DNA from 3 places in the Bradyrhizobium sp. ORS 86 genome. Region 2 is predicted to be linked to each of the others. Evidence: predicted binding sites of a transcription regulator. Region 2 holds the regulator's gene; each other region holds the start of a gene.
What was found. The regulator LexA, encoded in region 2, represses DNA repair genes until DNA is damaged. The targets are predictions, from matches to a motif close to TGTTCNNNNTGTGTTCNG.
Positions count from the first base shown of each region.

Region 1: a site for LexA is predicted at 3,305-3,322, ahead of uvrA (excinuclease ABC subunit UvrA). Genes of this name have one in related genera too.
Region 3: a site for LexA is predicted at 3,116-3,133, ahead of dinB (DNA polymerase IV). Genes of this name have one in related genera too.

Region 1 covers NZ_CP120699.1:3,872,185-3,878,721, reverse strand. Annotated here, with positions in the region: gene P6U25_RS17865 (single-stranded DNA-binding protein) at 153-638, opposite strand; gene P6U25_RS17860 (outer membrane protein) at 1,514-2,260, shown strand; gene P6U25_RS17855 (outer membrane protein) at 2,500-3,162, shown strand; gene uvrA (excinuclease ABC subunit UvrA) at 3,413-6,388, shown strand; gene P6U25_RS17845 (hypothetical protein) at 6,489-6,537, shown strand, end outside.
Region 2 covers NZ_CP120699.1:3,762,355-3,768,891, reverse strand. Annotated here, with positions in the region: gene P6U25_RS17355 (MFS transporter) at 1-310, opposite strand, end outside; gene arsC (arsenate reductase (glutaredoxin)) at 642-1,043, shown strand; gene P6U25_RS17345 (HAD family hydrolase) at 2,134-2,760, shown strand; gene glp (gephyrin-like molybdotransferase Glp) at 2,789-4,000, shown strand; gene lexA (transcriptional repressor LexA) at 4,223-4,927, shown strand; gene P6U25_RS17330 (hypothetical protein) at 5,229-5,657, shown strand; gene P6U25_RS17325 (hypothetical protein) at 5,805-6,035, shown strand; gene P6U25_RS17320 (ComEC/Rec2 family competence protein) at 6,032-6,537, opposite strand, start outside.
Region 3 covers NZ_CP120699.1:5,028,311-5,034,847, forward strand. Annotated here, with positions in the region: gene P6U25_RS23450 (biotin transporter BioY) at 1-175, opposite strand, end outside; gene P6U25_RS23455 (energy-coupling factor transporter transmembrane component T family protein) at 175-798, opposite strand; gene P6U25_RS23460 (energy-coupling factor ABC transporter ATP-binding protein) at 795-1,499, opposite strand; gene dinB (DNA polymerase IV) at 1,806-3,053, opposite strand; gene P6U25_RS23470 (hypothetical protein) at 3,166-3,375, shown strand; gene P6U25_RS23475 (ABC transporter substrate-binding protein) at 3,545-4,768, shown strand; gene P6U25_RS23480 (glycerol-3-phosphate dehydrogenase) at 4,842-6,350, opposite strand; gene P6U25_RS23485 (class II aldolase/adducin family protein) at 6,347-6,537, opposite strand, start outside.

The DNA of each region.
Region 1 (6,537 bases), 110 kb from region 2:
TATGCAAAGTAGATTCGATACGTCAGCCGCTTATCGGGCCACATTGCCAAGTCATGTGAAGATGCGAATATCAAGCATCAGGCAGCGGTCCCGCGAACATGCGTTCCACGGAACGGCGGCCTGCTGAATTGTTCGGAATCGCGCGATCCCGTTCAGAACGGGATGTCGTCGTCCATGTCGCTGTTGCGGCTGCCGGCGGCGACCGCGCGCCGCGGCGCGGAGCTCACCGGGCCAGATGACCCGAAATCGCTGCCGCCATCGTCGGAGAAGCTGCCGCCTCCGCCGCCACGCCCGTCGAGCATGGTCAGGTTGGAATTGAAGCCCTGCAGCACGACCTCGGTCGAGTATTTCTCGACGCCGCTCTGGTCGGTCCATTTGCGGGTCTGCAGTTGCCCTTCGATATAAACCTTGGCGCCTTTCTTAAGGTACTGCTCGGCAACCTTGCAGAGGCCCTCGTTGAAGATCACCACGCGGTGCCACTCGGTTTTTTCCTTGCGCTCGCCAGTGCCCTTGTCGCGCCAGGTTTCAGAGGTGGCGACGGAAAGGTTTGCGATTGGTCGGCCGTCCTGAGTCCGCCGAATTTCCGGATCCTTGCCGAGGTTGCCGACCAGAATCACCTTGTTCACGCTTCCCGCCATTGCTTCATCTCCACTCAAAACCGGGCAGCCGGACATCAGCCGCCGCTCTCAACCTTCGCCACTTACTGCAGGCGTCGCGAACGACCCTATACGCCGGCACCGCCGCGCCGCCTCCGCTATTCGCGCGGCCCCTCGCCGGTTATCCCCACATATAGCATCGCGCAGCGAAATGTTCCAGGTTTGTTCCGTGCAACCTGCCGTGGCAGGCAATCGCTCGGGACAGAGCAGCAGCGAATAGCCGGCCAAAATCACGCGTCGTAATAACTACAGACGAGTCAATGGCTTGCTCGAGAAGCACTTCTTCGCGCGAGTGTGGCTGTTCGGAGACGGCATTTCCGGTTGAATCGGCGTATAAATGCGATCGGATGGCATGGGCGCTCGCGTCGCCGCTTCGGGACCAAGGGAAGCGGCGTCCAGACTTGCCAGCAAAGAAGCATTTGCTAGCTACAACCAGGCGGGCCTTTATCAGCGGCCTCGAAGCGAGGGCGACTGTGCTGATCCCGGACGCGCTTTCGCACCTTCGTAATCGACACACTCCGTAATCGACACCCCTCGCCGCCTGCAGCGCTTCCGATCTCCGCCGCGGTAGCGCGCGGTCGCCACGCCTCCAATCCCGCTTGCGGCGGGCGTGGTCCGATCACCCAATCATGCAAGACAACACCTGCACGCTGAACACCCCGGACGACCGGGCCACTTTGCGATTTCGGATTTCCCGATGTGTGGTCGGAACCCCTTCAAGTGTTAAGCAGTTGTAAAAAATGGAACCGATGCAACTTGTTGGCGACTGTGGCCGCGCAGTGACAGCCCTTCCGGGAAACCCGTGGTAGCTTCGGCTTCAAGTTTAGAGCTTCCGAATTCTCAGGAAGGGGGATCCCATGAAGAAGTTCCTGATCGCAACGGTCAGCATCGCCGCTCTCGGCATCACCTCCGCGTCGGCGGCCGACCTCGCCGCGCGTCCCTACACCAAGGCGCCGCCGCCGATGATCGCCGCCGTGTACGACTGGAGCGGGTGGTACATCGGCGCCAACGGCGGTTGGGGCTCGAGCCGCAATAGCTGGAACTCGGTCTCTCCGTTCCTGATCGGCGCGGAAGGCAGCCATGATGCGACCGGCGGCGTGGCCGGCGGCCAGATCGGCTATCGCTGGCAGGCGGGCACCTGGGTGTTCGGCCTTGAAGCACAGGGCGACTGGGCCGATCTGAAGGGCAGCAACGCGAGCCTGCTGTTCCCCGGCTTCATCAACACCTCGAAGATCGATGCGTTTGGCCTGTTCACCGGCCAGATTGGCTATGCCAACAACAACGTGCTGCTCTACCTCAAGGGCGGCGCCGCCGTGACCTCGAACAAGTACCGCATCAACGATCTCACCGGCGCGCTGTTTGCGAGCAGCGGCGACGACACCCGCTGGGGCGGCACCGTCGGCGTGGGCCTTGAATTCGGCTTCGCGCCGAACTGGACGGCCGGCATCGAGTACGACCACCTGTTCATGCAGGATCGTACCCTCAACTTCACCTCGCCGGTCACCGGTCTTACTGTCGCCAGCGATAGCATCCGTCAGGACGTCGATCTCGTCACCGTCCGCTTGAACTACAAGTTCGGCGGCCCGGTCGTCCCGCGCTACTGATCGAACTGATACAATCTAGCGTAAAGGCCGGCCTCGTGCCGGCCTTTTTGTTGCCTGGAGAGCACAGGCTGGTGCCCGATATGGGCATCAGATCGCGCGTTTGCCGTGCATTGTTGCTTTCTGGATACACAAGTTCCAGGTTATCCGTGTAGAAACGCGCCAGCGTCACGCAACACTGCTGTGACGTTCCCTTCAAGGATTGAAGGGACAACAAGAAGAATGGGACTGGGATTTTGAAAATGAAGACCGTTTTGCTGGCGTCGGCCGGCTTGCTTGTTTTGAGTGCGTTTGCTCCGGCCTCGGCCGCGGACTTGGCGGCGCGTGCGCCCTACGTGAAGGCTCCGCCGCCCGCCGCGATCTACAACTGGACCGGCTTCTACATCGGCGGCTTCGGCGGCTATGCCAGCGAGAATGGCGACTCCAGCCCGAAGATGAGCGGCGGCTTCGCCGGCGGCACGATCGGCTACAACTGGCAGACCAGCAACATCGTGTTCGGCATCGAGGCCGATGGCGGCTGGGCTGACGTCGACGCCTCGGTGTCTGCGCTGGGTGTCACCGCGAAGAGCAAGATCGATTCGCTCGGCACCGTGCGTGGCCGCCTCGGCTTCGCAGTCGACAAGGTGCTGTTCTACGGCACCGGCGGTTACGCCTGGGCCAACAACGAGCTCAGCCTCAGCGCGCTGGGCGTGACGGTCTCGGAGAGCCACTTCCACTCCGGCTGGACCGTCGGTGCGGGCATCGAGGCGTTCTTTGCTCCGCAGTGGTCGGTGAAGGGCGAGTACCTCTATCGCAGCCTCAGCAGCGAGAACTACTTTGGTGTTCCGTCCGGCGATCTGAACCTGCACAGCGTCCAGGTCGGCGTGAACTATCACTTCGGCGGGCCGGTCGCCGCGCGCTACTGATCGACGTTCACGACACCGTCGTGATGAAAAGGCCGGCCTTACGCCGGCCTTTTTTGCTTGGCGAGAATCGTCCTGCTGACGGCTGCTGCCATCCGGCAAACTATCCGTTGATGGACCCAACACGGCACTGGAAATCCGCCGCCGTTCTTCCTACGTTCCAGTCTTCACACACCCATCGGCGCAAGGTCCCGGCATCACCGGTGACGCGCGCCCAAAAAGGCGCAAACACCAGGCGCCCGGAATCGCCGCAATGGATGAAGTGCTGAAGTCGAAGCGCCAACAGACCGCGGGCTCCTCGTCGCGCGCCATCACGATTCGCGGCGCCCGCGAACACAATCTGAAGAACATCGACGTCGAGATTCCGCGCGACAAGCTCGTGGTGTTCACGGGCCTGTCCGGTTCCGGCAAATCTTCGCTCGCGTTCGACACCATCTACGCCGAGGGCCAGCGCCGCTACGTCGAATCGCTGTCGGCCTATGCACGCCAGTTCCTGGAGATGATGCAGAAGCCCGACGTCGACCAGATCGACGGCCTGTCGCCGGCGATCTCGATCGAGCAGAAGACGACATCGAAGAACCCGCGCTCGACGGTCGGCACCGTCACCGAGATCTACGACTACATGCGCCTGCTGTGGGCCCGCGTCGGCGTGCCCTATTCGCCGGCCACCGGGCTTCCGATCGAGAGCCAGATCGTCTCGCAGATGGTCGATCGCGTCCTGGCATTGCCCGAAGGCACGCGGCTCTATCTGCTGGCACCGGTCGTGCGCGGCCGCAAGGGCGAGTATAAGAAGGAGCTCGCCGAATATCTCAAGAAGGGCTTTCAGCGGGTCAAGATCGACGGCACCTTCTACGAGCTCGCGGAGGCGCCCGCGCTCGACAAGAAATTTCCGCATGACATCGACGTCGTGGTCGACCGCATCGTGGTGCGCCCCGACCTCGCCCAGCGCCTTGCGGAAAGCTTCGAGACCGCGCTGAAGCTCGCCGACGGCCTCGCCGTGATCGAGTACGCCGACGCGCCGGCAGCGGCTGCGAGCGAAGACAGGAAGAAGACCGCGAAGATCCACGACAAGAGCGGCCCCGAGCGCATCCTGTTCTCGGAGAAGTTCGCCTGCCCGGTCTCCGGCTTCACGATCCCCGAGATCGAGCCGAGGCTGTTTTCGTTCAACAACCCCTATGGTGCCTGCCCGGCCTGCGGTGGCCTCGGCGTCGAGCAGCATGTCGACGAGGATCTCGTCATCCCCGACAAGGAGCTGACCCTGCGCAAGGGCGCAATCGCGCCATGGGCGAAGTCGTCCTCGCCCTATTACATCCAGACGCTGACCGCGCTCGGCAAGCACTACAAGTTCACGCTCGACACCAAGTGGAAGGACCTGCCGAAGAAGGTTCAGAACGCGCTGCTGTACGGTTCCGGCGACGACGAGATCAAGTTCTCTTACGAGGACGGTGTGCGCTCCTACGACACCAAGAAGCCGTTCGAGGGCGTCGTCACCAACATCAACCGCCGCTACCGCGAGACCGAGAGCGAGTGGGCGCGCGAGGAGCTCGGCAAGTATTTCTCCGATGTGCCCTGCGAGGGTTGCAACGGCTACCGGCTGAAGCCGGAGGCGCTCTGCGTCAAGGTCGGGGCTAAGCATATCGGCGAGATATCAGAGCTGTCGGTCAAGCGCGCCGGCGAATGGTTCGAGACGGTACCGGAAGCGCTGAACGCCCAGCAGAACGAGATCGCCGCCCGCATCCTCAAGGAGATCCGCGAGCGCCTGACCTTCCTGCTCGACGTCGGCCTGAATTACCTGACGCTGTCGCGCTCCTCCGGCACACTCTCCGGCGGCGAGAGCCAGCGTATCCGCCTGGCGTCGCAGATCGGCTCGGGGCTGACCGGCGTGCTCTACGTGCTGGACGAGCCGTCGATCGGCCTGCACCAGCGCGACAACGCCCGCCTGCTCGACACTCTGAAGCGGCTGCGCGATCTCGGCAACACGGTCGTGGTCGTCGAGCATGACGAGGACGCGATCCGCCTCGCCGATTACGTGCTCGACATCGGCCCCGGCGCCGGCATGCATGGCGGCCATATCGTGGCGCAAGGCACGCCCGACCAGATCATGCGCAATCCGAAGTCGCTGACCGGCAAGTATCTGACCGGCGAGCTCTCGGTCCCCGTGCCCGATCGGCGGCCGCCGAACCATCGCCGCACCATCAAGGTCGTCAACGCCCGCGGCAACAATCTGAAGAACGTGTCGGCGGAGATTCCGCTCGGCCTGTTCACCTGCGTCACCGGCGTCTCCGGCGGCGGCAAGTCGACGCTGTTGATCGACACGCTCTACCGCGCCATCGCCCGCAAGCTCAACAACGCCAGCGAGGGCGCCGCCCCGCACGACCGCATCGAGGGGCTCGAGCATATCGACAAGATCATCGACATCGACCAGTCGCCGATCGGCCGCACCCCGCGCTCCAACCCCGCGACCTACACCGGCGCGTTCACGCCGATCCGCGAGTGGTTCGCGGGCCTGCCCGAAGCCAAGGCGCGCGGCTACGAGCCCGGGCGCTTCTCCTTCAACGTCAAGGGCGGCCGCTGCGAGGCCTGCCAGGGCGACGGCGTCATCAAGATCGAGATGCACTTCCTGCCCGACGTCTACGTCACCTGTGACACCTGCAAGGGCAAGCGCTACAACCGCGAGACGCTGGAGGTGCTGTTCAAGGGCAAGAGCATCGCCGACGTGCTCGACATGACGGTCGAGGAAGCCGCCGAGTTCTTCAAGGCGGTGCCGCGCGTGCGCGAGACCTTTCAGACCCTGCACCGCGTCGGCCTCGACTACATTCATGTCGGCCAGCAGGCCACCACGCTGTCGGGCGGCGAGGCCCAGCGCGTCAAGCTGGCAAAAGAGCTGTCGAAGCGCGCCACCGGCCGTACCCTCTATATCCTGGACGAGCCGACCACCGGCCTGCACTTCCACGACGTCGCCAAGCTGCTCGAGGTGCTGCACGAGCTGGTCGCGCAGGGCAACACGGTCGTGGTGATCGAGCACAATCTCGAGGTCATCAAGACCGCCGACTGGGTGATCGACCTCGGCCCCGAAGGCGGCGACGGCGGCGGCGAGATCGTCGCCTGGGGCCCGCCAGAAGACATCGTGAAAGCGCCGCGCAGCTACACCGGCAAGTTTTTGGCGCCGGTCTTGAAGAAAGCGAACAGCAAGCCGCGGAAGAGCAGCGCGAGCGAGGCGGCAGAGTAGCCGTTAATCCGGAGCGATACAGTACTCTTCAAGGCTGGTCGCCCGGCATACGAATAAAGTTCCGCGTTGACCGACGAGGGTTATCTGAAGGGGCAATTCAATGGAACTTATGCTCTTGCGCGTCTTTCAAACGCAGACATTGAGACAAT
Region 2 (6,537 bases):
GCCACGCGGCGGACATCATCCACACCGAACCGGACGCGCCCAGCAGCGCGAGGCCCGCTGCAAGAACGACGTTCGAGGCGCAGAGCACCCGCCGTCCCCCGACCCGGTCGATCTGGCGACCGACCCGCGGCCCGAGAAGCCCTGAGATCACCAGCGATGCCGAGAAAGCGGCGAAGAACCAGGTGCTGGATATTCCAAGTTCGCGCGAAATCGGATCGGCCAGGATGGCCGGCAGATAGTAGCTCGATCCCCATGCCAGCGTCTGGGCGGTGCCCAGCGCAGCCACGATCGTCAGACGTTTCCGATCCACGCCGGCGCCCTCACCAGCAGATGCAGCCGGATTGCCCGATAGCCTTCGATCGCGATCGTCTCGCAGCGCCCATTTTTTCATTCCGGAATGATCGAAGAATCCTGCAAAGCCATCAAGCAACCTTCCGCGCCTCATGGCGCGGCCATTCTTGTTCGGTCGCGAGCGCTGTCAATCGATACTTCTGGCGTTTTTCGAAATGTGGGAGCGGATCGAAATTTCGCGTTGACCCGACGGCGCCGGTAGTGCTTTCGGTCGTCCGTATCGTCAAGGCGACGAGAGCTTGGTATGAAACTGGAGCCGGCGCGGCGACGCGGGCCATGGAGGCGCGGCAATGACCGTCACGATTTATCACAATCCGGCTTGCGGCACCTCGCGCAACACGCTCGCGATGATCCGCCAGAGCGGCACCGAGCCCATCATCATTGAATACCTCAAGGCACCGCCGTCACGCGAGACGCTTCGCGAGCTGATTGACGCGATGGGGGTTCCGGTCCGCGCGTTGCTGCGCGAGAAAGGCACGCCATACAAAGAGCTCGGCCTGGACGATCCGAAATGGACCGACGACCAATTGCTCGATTTCATGTTGGCGTACCCCATTCTCATTAATCGACCGATCGTCGTGACGCCGAAGGGCGTACGGTTGTGTCGCCCGTCGGAGGCCGTCGTCGACCTGCTCGAGCATCCGGTCGGACGGTTCGTCAAGGAGGATGGCGAAGTGGTTGAGGCTCGGTGAGCTTCCGACGTGATCCGGTTGACAATGTGCCGATGCGACAAACCGCCCCGACGGGCAACTCACTTTCGCTTTCACGCATCGCGGAAGATGTCCAGCCCTGGCGCGCAAAATATTTCGGTTTTACGGAACAACAACTCAGTGTATGAATAACGCGTCTCACCCGCCTGAGGGGCGCTTCGCGATCGTCACGAGTGCTGGGTCGAGATGCGGTGGACGCCGCTTGCGCAACTGACGAGTGCGCATACGGCGGACGGCGAAGTCGTGCAGGCCTGACGCCCTGGTGGCAGGTGTCCCGTTGCAAGACGCAATTGCGTCTTGCAACAGCGGTGACAACCAAGCCCAGTCTCGCCGGGGCGAGCACGTATAAGCCGTAACCCATCGCGCAGGGAAAGCCGGGCTTGCTCCGGTTACACCTGTGGTCCTACCCCCGAGCTTTCTACCCTTGCTCGGGGCCCATGGGTGCGATCGGCACCCGGCTTTCCCTGCGCCCTCTTGCTCGAAGAGGGCGGAACGAGATGCAAAGCTCGGACAGATCATGTCGCGAGAACGCAAGCCATATCTCAATGCCTGTCATCGCCCGCGAAGGCGGGCGATCCAGTATTCCGGAGGCAGCAGTGATTGATCCGCGAGGCCGCAGCGTACTGGATCCCCCGCATGCACGGGGGATGACGGCGGAGAGATGGGGTGCTTTCGCCTTGGCCGAGGCTCGGTTGACCAGTCGTCGCTCCAGCGCAACGCTGCTTTGCAATTTTCTCGCGAGCTCCTCGCAATGACGGGGTTGAGACATCGAGCGAGGCCTATCCCCAGCGTCGTCCCGGCCTAGTGCGCAATTGCGCACGGGGGGCCGGGACCCATTACCCCAACTGTTCATCGTTGTGCGACGCTGGGGCCACCATCCCGTTCATCAGCAAAATGCGGTGGTCATGGATCCCGGCCTTCGCCGGGACGACACTTTTGTTGGGGCACCTCAGGATGCAAGCCATCATTCGCGCAATCCATCGCTCGCGAGGATGTGCCCGTCGCGACGAGCGCTCCCGCGGAGATCGAAACCGTTGCCGCCTGCCCGCAATTTTCGTACATCGGTCGTGCAATGACCACGCAACTCTCTCCCAATTCCGTCGACGTGCTGCTGTTCGATATCGGCCGCGTCGTGCTGGATATCAACTTCGACAGGGTGATGGCGCGCTGGGCGGAGCACGCCGGCTGCGCGCCTGCCGATCTCGCAAGGCGCTTCGTCGTCGATGACAGCTTCAAGCATCACGAGACCGGCAAGGTCGATGACGCCGCGTTTTTTGCGAACCTGCGCCGGTCGCTCGGTATCGACCTCACCGATGCGCAGTTCCTCGAGGGCTGGAACGCGATCTTCACCGGCGAAATGCCGGGGATCGCGCCGCTGCTGGCGACGGCCGCGCGGCGGCTGCCGCTCTATGCCTTCTCCAACACCAACCCGGCCCATGTCGCGCATTTCTCGGTCGCCTATGCCGATGTGCTCAGCCATTTCCGCGACGTATTCCTGTCGTCGGCGATCGGCCTTCGAAAACCGGACGCCGAGGCCTACGATCATGTGGTAAAAGCGATCGGCGTGCCGGCGTCGCGGATCCTGTTCTTCGACGACACGGCCGCCAATATCGAAGGCGCGCGGGCGCGCGGCCTTCGTGCCGTCCACGTGACATCGACGGATGACGTGGCAAGGGCACTCGCCGCACTTGGAATATGAAGCCCTTGGGATTTGAGGAGCCCTGTCCGTGGCCCTGATGCCGGTTGCCGATGCCCTGTCAGCCATTCTCTCCGGCGCCGAGCCGCTGCCGGAAGAGACGGTCGCGCTCGATGCCGCCTATCACCGCACGCTGGCACGCGATGTCGCGGCGCGTCGCACGCAGCCGCCGCAGCCGATGTCGGCAATGGACGGCTATGCGGTGCGCGCGGCCGATGCGTCCGACCTGTCGGCGAGGCTGAAGGTGATCGGCGAAGTCGCAGCCGGGCGTCCGTTCGAGCGCACGGTTGGCGTGGGTGAAGCGGTACGAATCTTCACCGGCGGCGTGATCCCCGACGGCGCCGACGCCGTCATCATCCAGGAAGATACCAGGACCGACGGCGGTCACATCACGATCACCGAGGCCGCCGCGAAGGGACGGCACATCCGCCTCGCGGGCGTCGACTTCCGCGAGGGCGATGTACTGCTTGCGGCCGGCAGTCGCCTCTCCGACCGCGCGCTGTCGCTCGCCGCGGCCATGAACTATCCGGAACTCGCCGTGCGCCGCCGCCCGAAGGTCGCGGTGCTGGCAACCGGCGACGAGCTGGTGATGCCGGGCTGCCGCCCCGGCCCCGGCCAGATCGTCTATTCCAACGGCTACGCGCTGCGGGCGCTTGCCCGCGCCGAGGGCGCGGAGACCGTCGATCTCGGGATCGCCGCCGACACCGTCGCTGCCACCACCGCCGGCATCCGCCGGGCACGGGAGGCGGACGCCGACATCTTGATCACCACAGGCGGCGCCTCGGTCGGCGACCACGATCTCGTCAAGCAGTCACTGGACGCCGAGGGAGTCCAGATGGCGTTCTGGCGGATCGCGATGCGGCCGGGTAAGCCGATGATGCACGGCCGGTTGGGAACGATGCGGGTGATCGGCCTGCCCGGAAACCCGGTGTCGTCGTATGTCTGCGCCTTCCTGTTCCTGGTGCCGTTGATTCGGGCCCTGAGCGGCCGAAAAGTGATTCATCATGTCCGCAAGAGCGCCCTGCTCGGCCGTGACCTCGCCGCCAACGATCAGCGCGAGGACTATCTCCGTGCGCGCCTCGAAGAGCGCGACGACGGCACGCTGATCGCAACACCCGTCAGCCAGCAGGACAGCTCGCTGCTGGGAAATCTCGCTGCGGCACGGGCACTTGTGATCCGTCCGCCGTTCGCGCCCGCGGCTGTCAAAGGCGAGGCGTGTGAGATTCTGACACTCCCTGAATGAGGCGTTGCGGCCGCGCCGATCGTGCGCAGTCGGCCGCATTCACCGGAAATTAAGTGGTTGCGGAACACATATCGAACATATAGTGTCCGTTCATGATTTGTTTCGAGTACTGGTGTCCACGAATGGGAGCGCGCTGAGGAGTGCCGCAAGTTTCGCGCTCCCGATCAGGCTCCCTGAAGGTCTCGGAATCGAACGACGCTATCAACCGGGGGAATACTCGAGATGCTCACGCGCAAACAGTACGAACTTCTGCGTTTCATCAATGAACGTCTGAAAGAGGCCGGCGTCCCGCCCTCCTTCGACGAGATGAAGGATGCGCTCGACCTGCGCTCGAAGTCCGGTATCCACCGCCTCATTACAGCGCTGGAAGAGCGCGGCTTCATCCGCCGCCTGCCGAACCGCGCCCGCGCCATCGAGGTGATCAAGCTTCCGGAGCTGTCGGCCGGCGGCGGCAACGGCCGCCGCGGCTTCACCCCGAGCGTCATCGAGGGCACGCTCGGCAAGCGCAGTAGCACGCCGCCGGTCGCCGAGGATGATGGCAACCGTCCGGTCGCCGTCCCCGTCATGGGCCGGATCGCGGCCGGCACGCCGATCGAGGCGCTGCAGACGCGCAGCCACACCATCAGCGTGCCGCCGGACATGCTCGGCGCCGGCGAACATTATGCGCTGGAGGTGCGTGGCGATTCCATGGTCGACGCCGGCATCCTCGACGGCGATATGGCGCTGATCCAGCGCAACGACACCGCCAATACCGGCGATATTGTGGTGGCGCTGATCGACGACGAGGAAGCGACGCTAAAGCGCTTCCGTCGCCGCGGCGCATCGATCGCGCTGGAGCCGGCCAACACCGCCTATGAAGTGCGCATCCTGCCGCCAAACCGCGTGCGAATCCAGGGCAAGCTGATCGGGCTCTATCGCAAATACTGACCGCACCCCAGGTCCAGGGGCGACCGCGTGCAGCGCGTCGTGTCTATGTGCAGTCGCACATCCGTTGCGAGGGAACGAGCAGCGCGCAACGCCGTTGCTTCATGGACTGCGCGGCGTGAGTGCCCTCCGGCGCGTCCTGATACCATCCGGACGGTGTAGCGTGTTTGTGATCGGAGGCTCGCGCTGCCAGTCGTACAATCGCCCAGAAACGGGAAGAACCTCGTTTGCTGTTGTCCACTCTGGTAGAGGCCCACGCCTCAGGAGAGGCATGGGTCGCTATCTCGAAATGAGGAGCCATCCGATGTGTGACTATAGTCTGCACGCCGTGGCATCGCGCCCCGCCATTGTCGGAGAGACGCTGATCACCACGACATTCCGCGGCACGTCAACCCGCGGCTTTGCTTCGGAGAGCGATCCGACTGTCGCGGTCTGCATGCTGCCCGGCACCGAGCTCGCGTTCGTCGAGAACGTCCGCTACGACAGCCGCTGGATCTGGACCAAGACGATCGGCTTCCGTGTCGGCGTGTTCAACGAAGTCGAGCCCGACGTGCCCGATCGCCATCATGATGCGGTCGAATTCCCCGACGGCAGCCACGTGCTGGTGACCCAGCTCGTCGAAGGACAACGCGTCACCGTGCTGCAGCTACCTGCTCTCCACCCGCCCGTCGTCGAGAAGCCGAAGGCGGTCGAGCGGCGGCCCTCTGCGTTCGCGTCGCTGTTTTTGGGTTGAGCGCATCATGGCCGCTGGATGAATTGTCCGGCGGCGGGTGACTTAAGCGATTTCGAGCGGCCCCGGACTTAGGGTTCCGGGGCGCATCGGGAGTTTGCGTTAGACGGCGCCTTGGCGCATCATCGGTCACGGACAAGGACGTGCTCGGTGGTCGACAAGGTCACATGGCAAAGGGCTGGACGCGTCACGGAGCCGGGCCGGTACATGTTCCGGTTCGGCTGGCTGACGGTGACGGCCGACGACCTGAAGATCTGGCAGCAATTTCCCGAAGCGACGTTCACCCTGGTCAGGAAGGCTGACGCCAACCCTGACTCGGACGAGTACCATCTTGGCGCCTTTGACCTGCCGAACACCGCTCCTCTGCCCGATCAGCCCTAATCGTCGCCTTGCAGGTCAGCCTCTGCCGGGGTCGCGTCCACCGCCGGACGCGGCGCACGGCCGGGTATGCGCAGCGTGGCCTCGCTCTCGGTATCGCCGGGAACCGCCGGCGACCACGGCCGGTCGATCCCGCCGGGCCTGACCACATCGACGGCAAAGCCGCCGCCGATGCGGCGCAGCATCAGGGCGCCGTGGCGCCGCAGCCGCTCGGCATCGATCACGGAGGCCGCGCAGCCCTGCGGCACCGGACGTACCGTCACGATCAGCGCCGCCCGCTCGCAATCGTCGACCAGCGCCTCAGGCCGCGTCGCCAACGAAACCAGCATGCCTCCAGTCCCCTGGGCCACACAGCCGCTCTCGTCACAGGAGACCCCGTCTTCGAGCGAGGGATCGGCGGCTGTCCGCGCATCGGCATCCGCCGCCAGCCATTCCTTCACCAAAAAGGCATCCTTGCCGCTCCGCATCAGATGCAGCCGCCCGTCGCCGCCGCGAACCGCGACAT
Region 3 (6,537 bases), 1.3 Mb from region 2:
CCACGGCAAGTGCGCCCTGACGCGCCCCGAGCACAATGCCCGCAAGCATCACGCCGAGCGTCTGCGCGGTGATCGGCACGCCGCCGGCCAGCGGGAGATGAAACGTCGGCAGCAGGCCGAGCACTGCGATCATGGCAGCGAGCAGCGAGATTCGAGCAATGGCGCGCGAGTCCATCAGCGTGATCCTTTGGGTTGGCGACCCGCACGGCCGTAGCCGCGCGCATCCAGCGCGTCGGCGACGTGGTCGGCAAGTCGCAGTGTCTCAATCAGGAACAGGACAACAATGCGAAGCGGAACGCGTCGCTGTGACCTCGACCGCCACGCCTCCTCGCGTGCGTGCCAGTTGGCCAGCAGCACCGGAATGAAACGCAGCACCAGCGCGACCGACAACGCGATCTTCCTGGAGTTGACGCCCAGCGGGCGCAGCAGCCGGAACAGCGGCTCGACGGCTTCCATCAATGCCGACATTGTCGTCGTCATCGTGACGAGATCGGCGACAAGCACCATGACCAGGAGCCGCAGAACCACGCTCGCTCCCTCGTCCCACTGGCTCGACAAGCCCTGCAAGCCGCCGACGATCACGAGCAGCGGAGCGATCGGCCTCAACAGGCCGAGCCGCCGCACCGCGTCGCGGCCCAGCGCCGCATAGATGCCGACCACGACGGCGAGGCAGAGCGCGAGCAGCCGCCAGTCCTGCATCGGCAACAGCACGATACTGATGCCCGCGACCGCGAGGAGCTTGAGACCCGCAGGAAGCCGATGCAGCCACGTCGCGCGGGACAGATACCCGCTCATCATGCCGCGCCGCTCTCCAGCATCAACGCGCCCCGCGCGGCGGCATGCGCCCGGTATTCCGGGAACACCTGCGAAGGCGTGCCGTCGGCCCTCACCTGCCCCTTCTCCAGCCAGATCACGCGATCGAAATCGTGCAGCAGATCGAGGTCATGGCTCGCCATCACGATCTGCTGCGGCAACCGCGCAAGCCTTGCCGACAGCGACAACCGCGTCGGCAGGTCGAGGCTGGAAAATGGTTCGTCGAGTAGCATTATCTTCGGCTCGGTCGCTAGGATCGCCAGGATGCAGACGAGTTGCTTCTGTCCCTCCGACAGGTCGTGGATCGCGCGATCGATCCACTCGGCGCAGCCGTGATCGGCCAGCAGATCGCTCGCCGCCTGCTTGGCCTGAGCCGCGGTCCGGCCACTTTCGATCAGGCCGAAAGCGACTTCCTCGCCGACGGTCGGAAAGATGATTTGATGGTCAGGATTCTGGAACACGAATCCGACATCGGCGTGCGGTTCCCTGCCCGCCCGCGTCGTGCGATGTCCGTTGACAATCACCTCGCCGCGTTCGGGCGACAGCAGGCCGTTGGCGAGGCGCAACAACGTGCTCTTGCCCGAGCCATTGTCGCCGACCAACCCAATTCGCCGCTCACGCAGCTCGAGCGACAGGCCATCGAAAATCCGGTTGCCTCCCCGACTGAGGCAAACCTGATCGAACACGACCCCAACAGACGGCGCCGCACGGCGAGGCTCGCCCGCATCGCCCTGGTGCCCGCCGGGGCTGCGCCTTGACCGCAAAATATCGAGGAATCCCATAGTCTTCGGCCGTTCTCAAAGCCCCTGTCGCAGGCCAGGAAGCCCGCCACCAGTAGCCCGTGCGCGCCGAAAACTCCACCCGGTCGAATGAGTGGATGTCTAGGATCTGAGCGGGTTTGCCCGATCCATTGGTATTGGGGAACGGAGATAGCTGACACTCCCGGCTGGCTTGCCCTGCACCCAGACCGACGATCGAGATACCGTCACTGGCTACAGATCCTTCTCGGCCAGCTTGCGGAACGCGTCAGGCACCGAACGAGAGAAGCCAAGTGCCACCGAGCCGTATCCGATCGCATCCCATCCGAAGCGATCGCGGATCTTGTCGATGGCGCAGTCTGCCGCCCAACGCGCCAAGCCGAGCTTGCTGCCGGGGCGACGCGCCTGATCGTCAAGCCCGAACGGGAGCTCGAGTTCGAGATCCCAGTGCTCCTCGAGATGCGAGACGGAGATCGCCAGCAACGAGATGATCTTCTCATCCGGGTGATCGGCCAGGATCGTACGCACCAATTCCTCGGCAAGCTCGGCGAGGATCATGGTGGCCGAGATCGGCACATCGAGCGTGGTCGAGCGCGTCACCGAGCTCAAGTCGGCGAAACGCACGCGCACCGTGATCGTTCGGCCGGGCCTGGACTTTGCGCGGAGCCGAGTGGCGACGCGATCTGCGAGGTGAAGCAGGGTCGGGCGGATGACGCGCTCAGCGGCGGGTTTCCTGCCGATCGCCGACTGCGCCCCAGCCGATCGGGCCCGACGGTGAGGCTTCAGTTGCCGAGGATCACGATTCCAGGCCAGCTCCGAGAGTTTCTGCCCCGCCGCCGGTCCGAGCAACCGCTCGAGCGACCAGCCGGGCAATTTGGCAAGCTGCCCAATCGTCGACACGCCGATTGCCGCCAGCCGAGCCTTGGTGACCGGGCCCACGCCCCACATCAATTCGACCGGCAGTTGGTGCAGGAATTCCAGCTCACGGGCGGGATCGACCACCACGAGCCCGTCAGGCTTGGCAACCTGCGAGGCGATCTTGGCGAGGTGCTTGGTGCGTGCGACACCCACCGAAATCGGCAGGCCAAGCTCGGTGCGCACGCGCCGGCGGATCGCCGCCGCGATTTCGGCGGGCGTGCCGAACAGATGGGTGCAGCCGGCAACGTCGGCAAAGGCCTCATCGATCGAGATCCGTTCCACGAGCGGCGTGAAATCGCCGAGCACCCCGATGGCGGCGTCACCCAGCCGCTGATAGTCCTTGAAGTGGCCGCCGACAAAGATGAGCTGCGGACACAACTCGCGCGCCTGGCGTCCCGACATGCCGCCACGGATTCCGAATGCCCTCGCTTCGTACGAAGCGGCAAGCACCACTCCGGCACCGACGGCAATAGGCTGGCCACGCAAGGATGGATCCAGCAGTTGCTCAACCGACGCATAAAATGCATCCAGGTCCGCGTGGAGGATGGTGCCTGCTGTTGCCATCCCAACCGTTCACCTGTGCTGACCAAAACTTGATGCCGCTATCGCAGGGCAGCGATTGACATGAGAACAAAATAGGAACATCATCAAGGCCGGTCAATCGGGAATCTTCGATATGCCAGCCGTTTCAAAGACGCTGCAAAGGCGCGATCCGTTGGATCGGGCGGCCGATCAAGTGATCGCGGCGTGCGACGGCGACCCGCGTGCCGCGGTCCGCGCGCTGATCGTCGCCAAGGGACTTCTCGAAGCTGAACTGGAAGACATCTGCGCGGCGACGTCGAAGGGTTACGCGCGCGGACGAAGCACAGGGCGTGCGCGGGATTAGGCCTCGCATAAGCGCGCATTTTCCTTCAGGCGGCATCTGATCGATTTTGTTGCTTGAGCTGAGTTGTCGAAGCGTCGCGTTGGCGCAGAGCGCCATGCTCGGGAAGAGGTTGTGGTGGGCAAGTAACTCCTGCAGTAGACGCCCCGATATCCTCCACTCGAGAACGGAAATGATCTGGACCAAAGCTTCGCCATTTTCATTGCTGATTGCGCTCGGCACTTCTCTGTTGTTCGCGGCAAGTACCGCTCGCGCCGACGACGGCGTATTGCGCGTCGGCATCATCACCGACATGAGCGGGCAGTATTCCGATGGCAACGGCACCGGCTCGGTGATCGCGGCGCAAATGGCGGCCGAGGAAATCGGCGGCACGGTCGCGGGACGCCGGATCGAGATCATCTCGGCCGATCACCAGAACAAGCCCGATGTGGCGGCCGGAATCGTCCGCAACTGGATCGATACCAAGGGCGTCGACGTGATCGCCGAGGGTGTGAATTCAGCCGTGGCACTCGCCATCCAGACCGTGACCCGCGAGCGCAAGAAGCTGTTCCTGATCTCAGGCTCCGGCTCGTCGGAACTCACCGGCAAGCAGTGCTCGCCAACAAGCGTGCAATGGACCTACGACACCTATGCCTCCTCGAACGCCACCGCCAAAGCCGTGGTCGCGCGCGGCGGCACACCGTGGTTTTTCCTCACCGCGGATTATGCGTTCGGCCAGGCGCTGGAGCGCGACGCGAGCAAGGCGGTGACGGCTGCCGGCGGCAAGGTGCTGGGCGCGGTCCGGCATCCCTTCGACACCGCGGATTTCTCGTCATTCCTGCTGCAGGCGCAATCGTCCGGGGCCAAGATCCTGGCGCTCGCCAATGCCGGCTCCGACTTCCGCAACGCGGTCGCCCAGGGCGATGAGTTCAATATCCGCGAGAGCATGCAGGTCGTCGCGCTGCAGGTGACGCTCACCGACGTGCCGGCACTCGGCCTGCAGCATGCGCATGACCTCCTGTTCACGGACTCCTTCTATTGGGACCGCACGCCGGAGACGCGCGCATTCTCGCAGGAGTTCTTCAAGCGGCACGGCGCGATGCCGACGGCATACCAGGCCGGCGTGAATTCCGCGCTGCGGCACTATTTCAAGGCTGTGGCTGCCACCAACTCGGTCGACCCGGAAACGGTGATTGCGCAAATGCGCAGGACGCCGGTCAATGATTTCTTCGCTCAGGGCGGCGTCGTACGCAATGACGGCCGGATGGTGCACGACATGTATCTGATGCGCATCAAGAAGCCGGAGGAGTCCAAGAGCAAGTGGGATCTCTACGAGTATCTCGCGACCATCCCCGGCGACCAGGCCTTCCGTCCGCTCAACGAAGGCGGCTGCCCCTACATCACCAAGACGCAGTGACGATAACTGCGCATGGCAGGGACGATTGCCTCGCCCCTGCCGCTATGCCTGAGCTTCCTCGAACGGCCTCTGTTCACAAGTAGCTTTCGAAGCTATCGCGTTGCGCGCGCGTCAGGTGCAGGCCGTGCTTGGTGCGTCGCTCGAGGAAGTCTGCGGCCCTTGTCGCCCACTCCGTCTCGCGGAGATAGACAGCTTCGCGCTCATAGAAATTGCCACCGAAATGACGACCGAGATCGGCAACACTGCGTGCCGATCCGAGAAGATCGCGTGCGCGCGTACCGTACAGGCGCGCATAGTGGTGGACGACCTGTTGAGGCAAATCGGCGTAGGCGCGTGCCAGGTCGGTCGCAAAGCCCTCGAAGGTGCTGCCGATATCGCCGCCCGGCAGCGGCTTTCGCGCCGTCCACGCCGATGACATCAAGGGAAACCAGGGCTGCAATCGACCGAGTGCGTGCTCGGCGAGCCGGCGATAGGTCGTGATCTTGCCGCCGAAGATCGCGAGCAGCGGCGGCTGCTCCGTCGTTCCATGAACTTCGAAAACGTAGTCTCGCGTCACCGCGGAGGGATTCGCGGAATTATCGTCATAGAGTGGTCGCACGCCGGAAAAGGCGTGCACGATATCCTCTTCGGACGGGGACGCGCGAAAATAACGGCGCAGTATCCCGAGCAGATAGGCAATCTCGCTGCCGTCGATCGCGACGTCCTCCGCGCGGCCGTCATAGGGAATATCCGTGGTCCCGATCAGCGCCAGATCCCCCTCGTAGGGGTTGACGAAGATGACGCGGCGATCCTCGTTCTGAAGCAGATAGGCCTGCGGACCGCTCCAGAACTTCGGCACGACGACGTGGCTGCCCTTGACCAGCCGCACATTGTGCGCCGAGTTCAATCCTGCGACGCCCTGCACGACATCGCGGACCCACGGGCCGGCCGCATTGATAAGCGCTCGCGCCCGCACCACCTGCAGGCGGCCGTCCTCAGCCAGCATCTCGAGGCGCCAGCTCTCTCCCTCCCGTCGAGCGCCCACCGCGCGCGTTCGCGGCAATATCCGGGCGCCGTTGCGGGCGGCATCGATCAGATTGAGGATCACGAGCCTGGCATCGTCGACCCAGCAATCCGAATACTCGAAGCCACGGCGAAACTCGGGACGTAGCGACGCGCCCTCAGGCACCCGGGACAGATCGAGCCCGCGGCTCGGCGGGAGCTGCTTGCGGCCGCCGAGATGATCGTAGAGAAACAGCCCGGTCCGCACCAGCCACGCCGGCCGCTGCTCAGGTGAGTGCGGCAGCACGAAGCGCATCGGCCAGATGATGTGCGGCGCCGACGCCAGCAGCACCTCCCGCTCGATCAAAGCCTCGCGGACCAGGCGAAATTCGTAGTATTCGAGGTAGCGTAGCCCGCCATGCACGAGCTTGCCCGAGCGCGACGAGGTGCCCTCGGCAAAGTCATCCTTCTCGCACAGCAAGACCTTGAGGCCGCGGCCGGCCGCATCTCGGGCAATGCCGGCGCCATTGATGCCGCCACCGATGATGGCGATATCGACGAGCCCGTGGTCACTGCCCGTGCCCGGTGCGGCTGCACTCATCGCGTCCCGCTGCGCTTCTTCTCGACCCGTCGGCGGGCTGCGGCTTTTCCAGCCGTGCGCGCCTTCGCGGGCTTTGGCTTCGGCGTCTGGAGACCATAGGTCGAAAATCCCTGCGCCGTTTCCGCGATCTGGTCCTCGCTGAGAATGTGCGGGGTCTCGAGCGCAAGCGAGAGATAATATTGTCGCG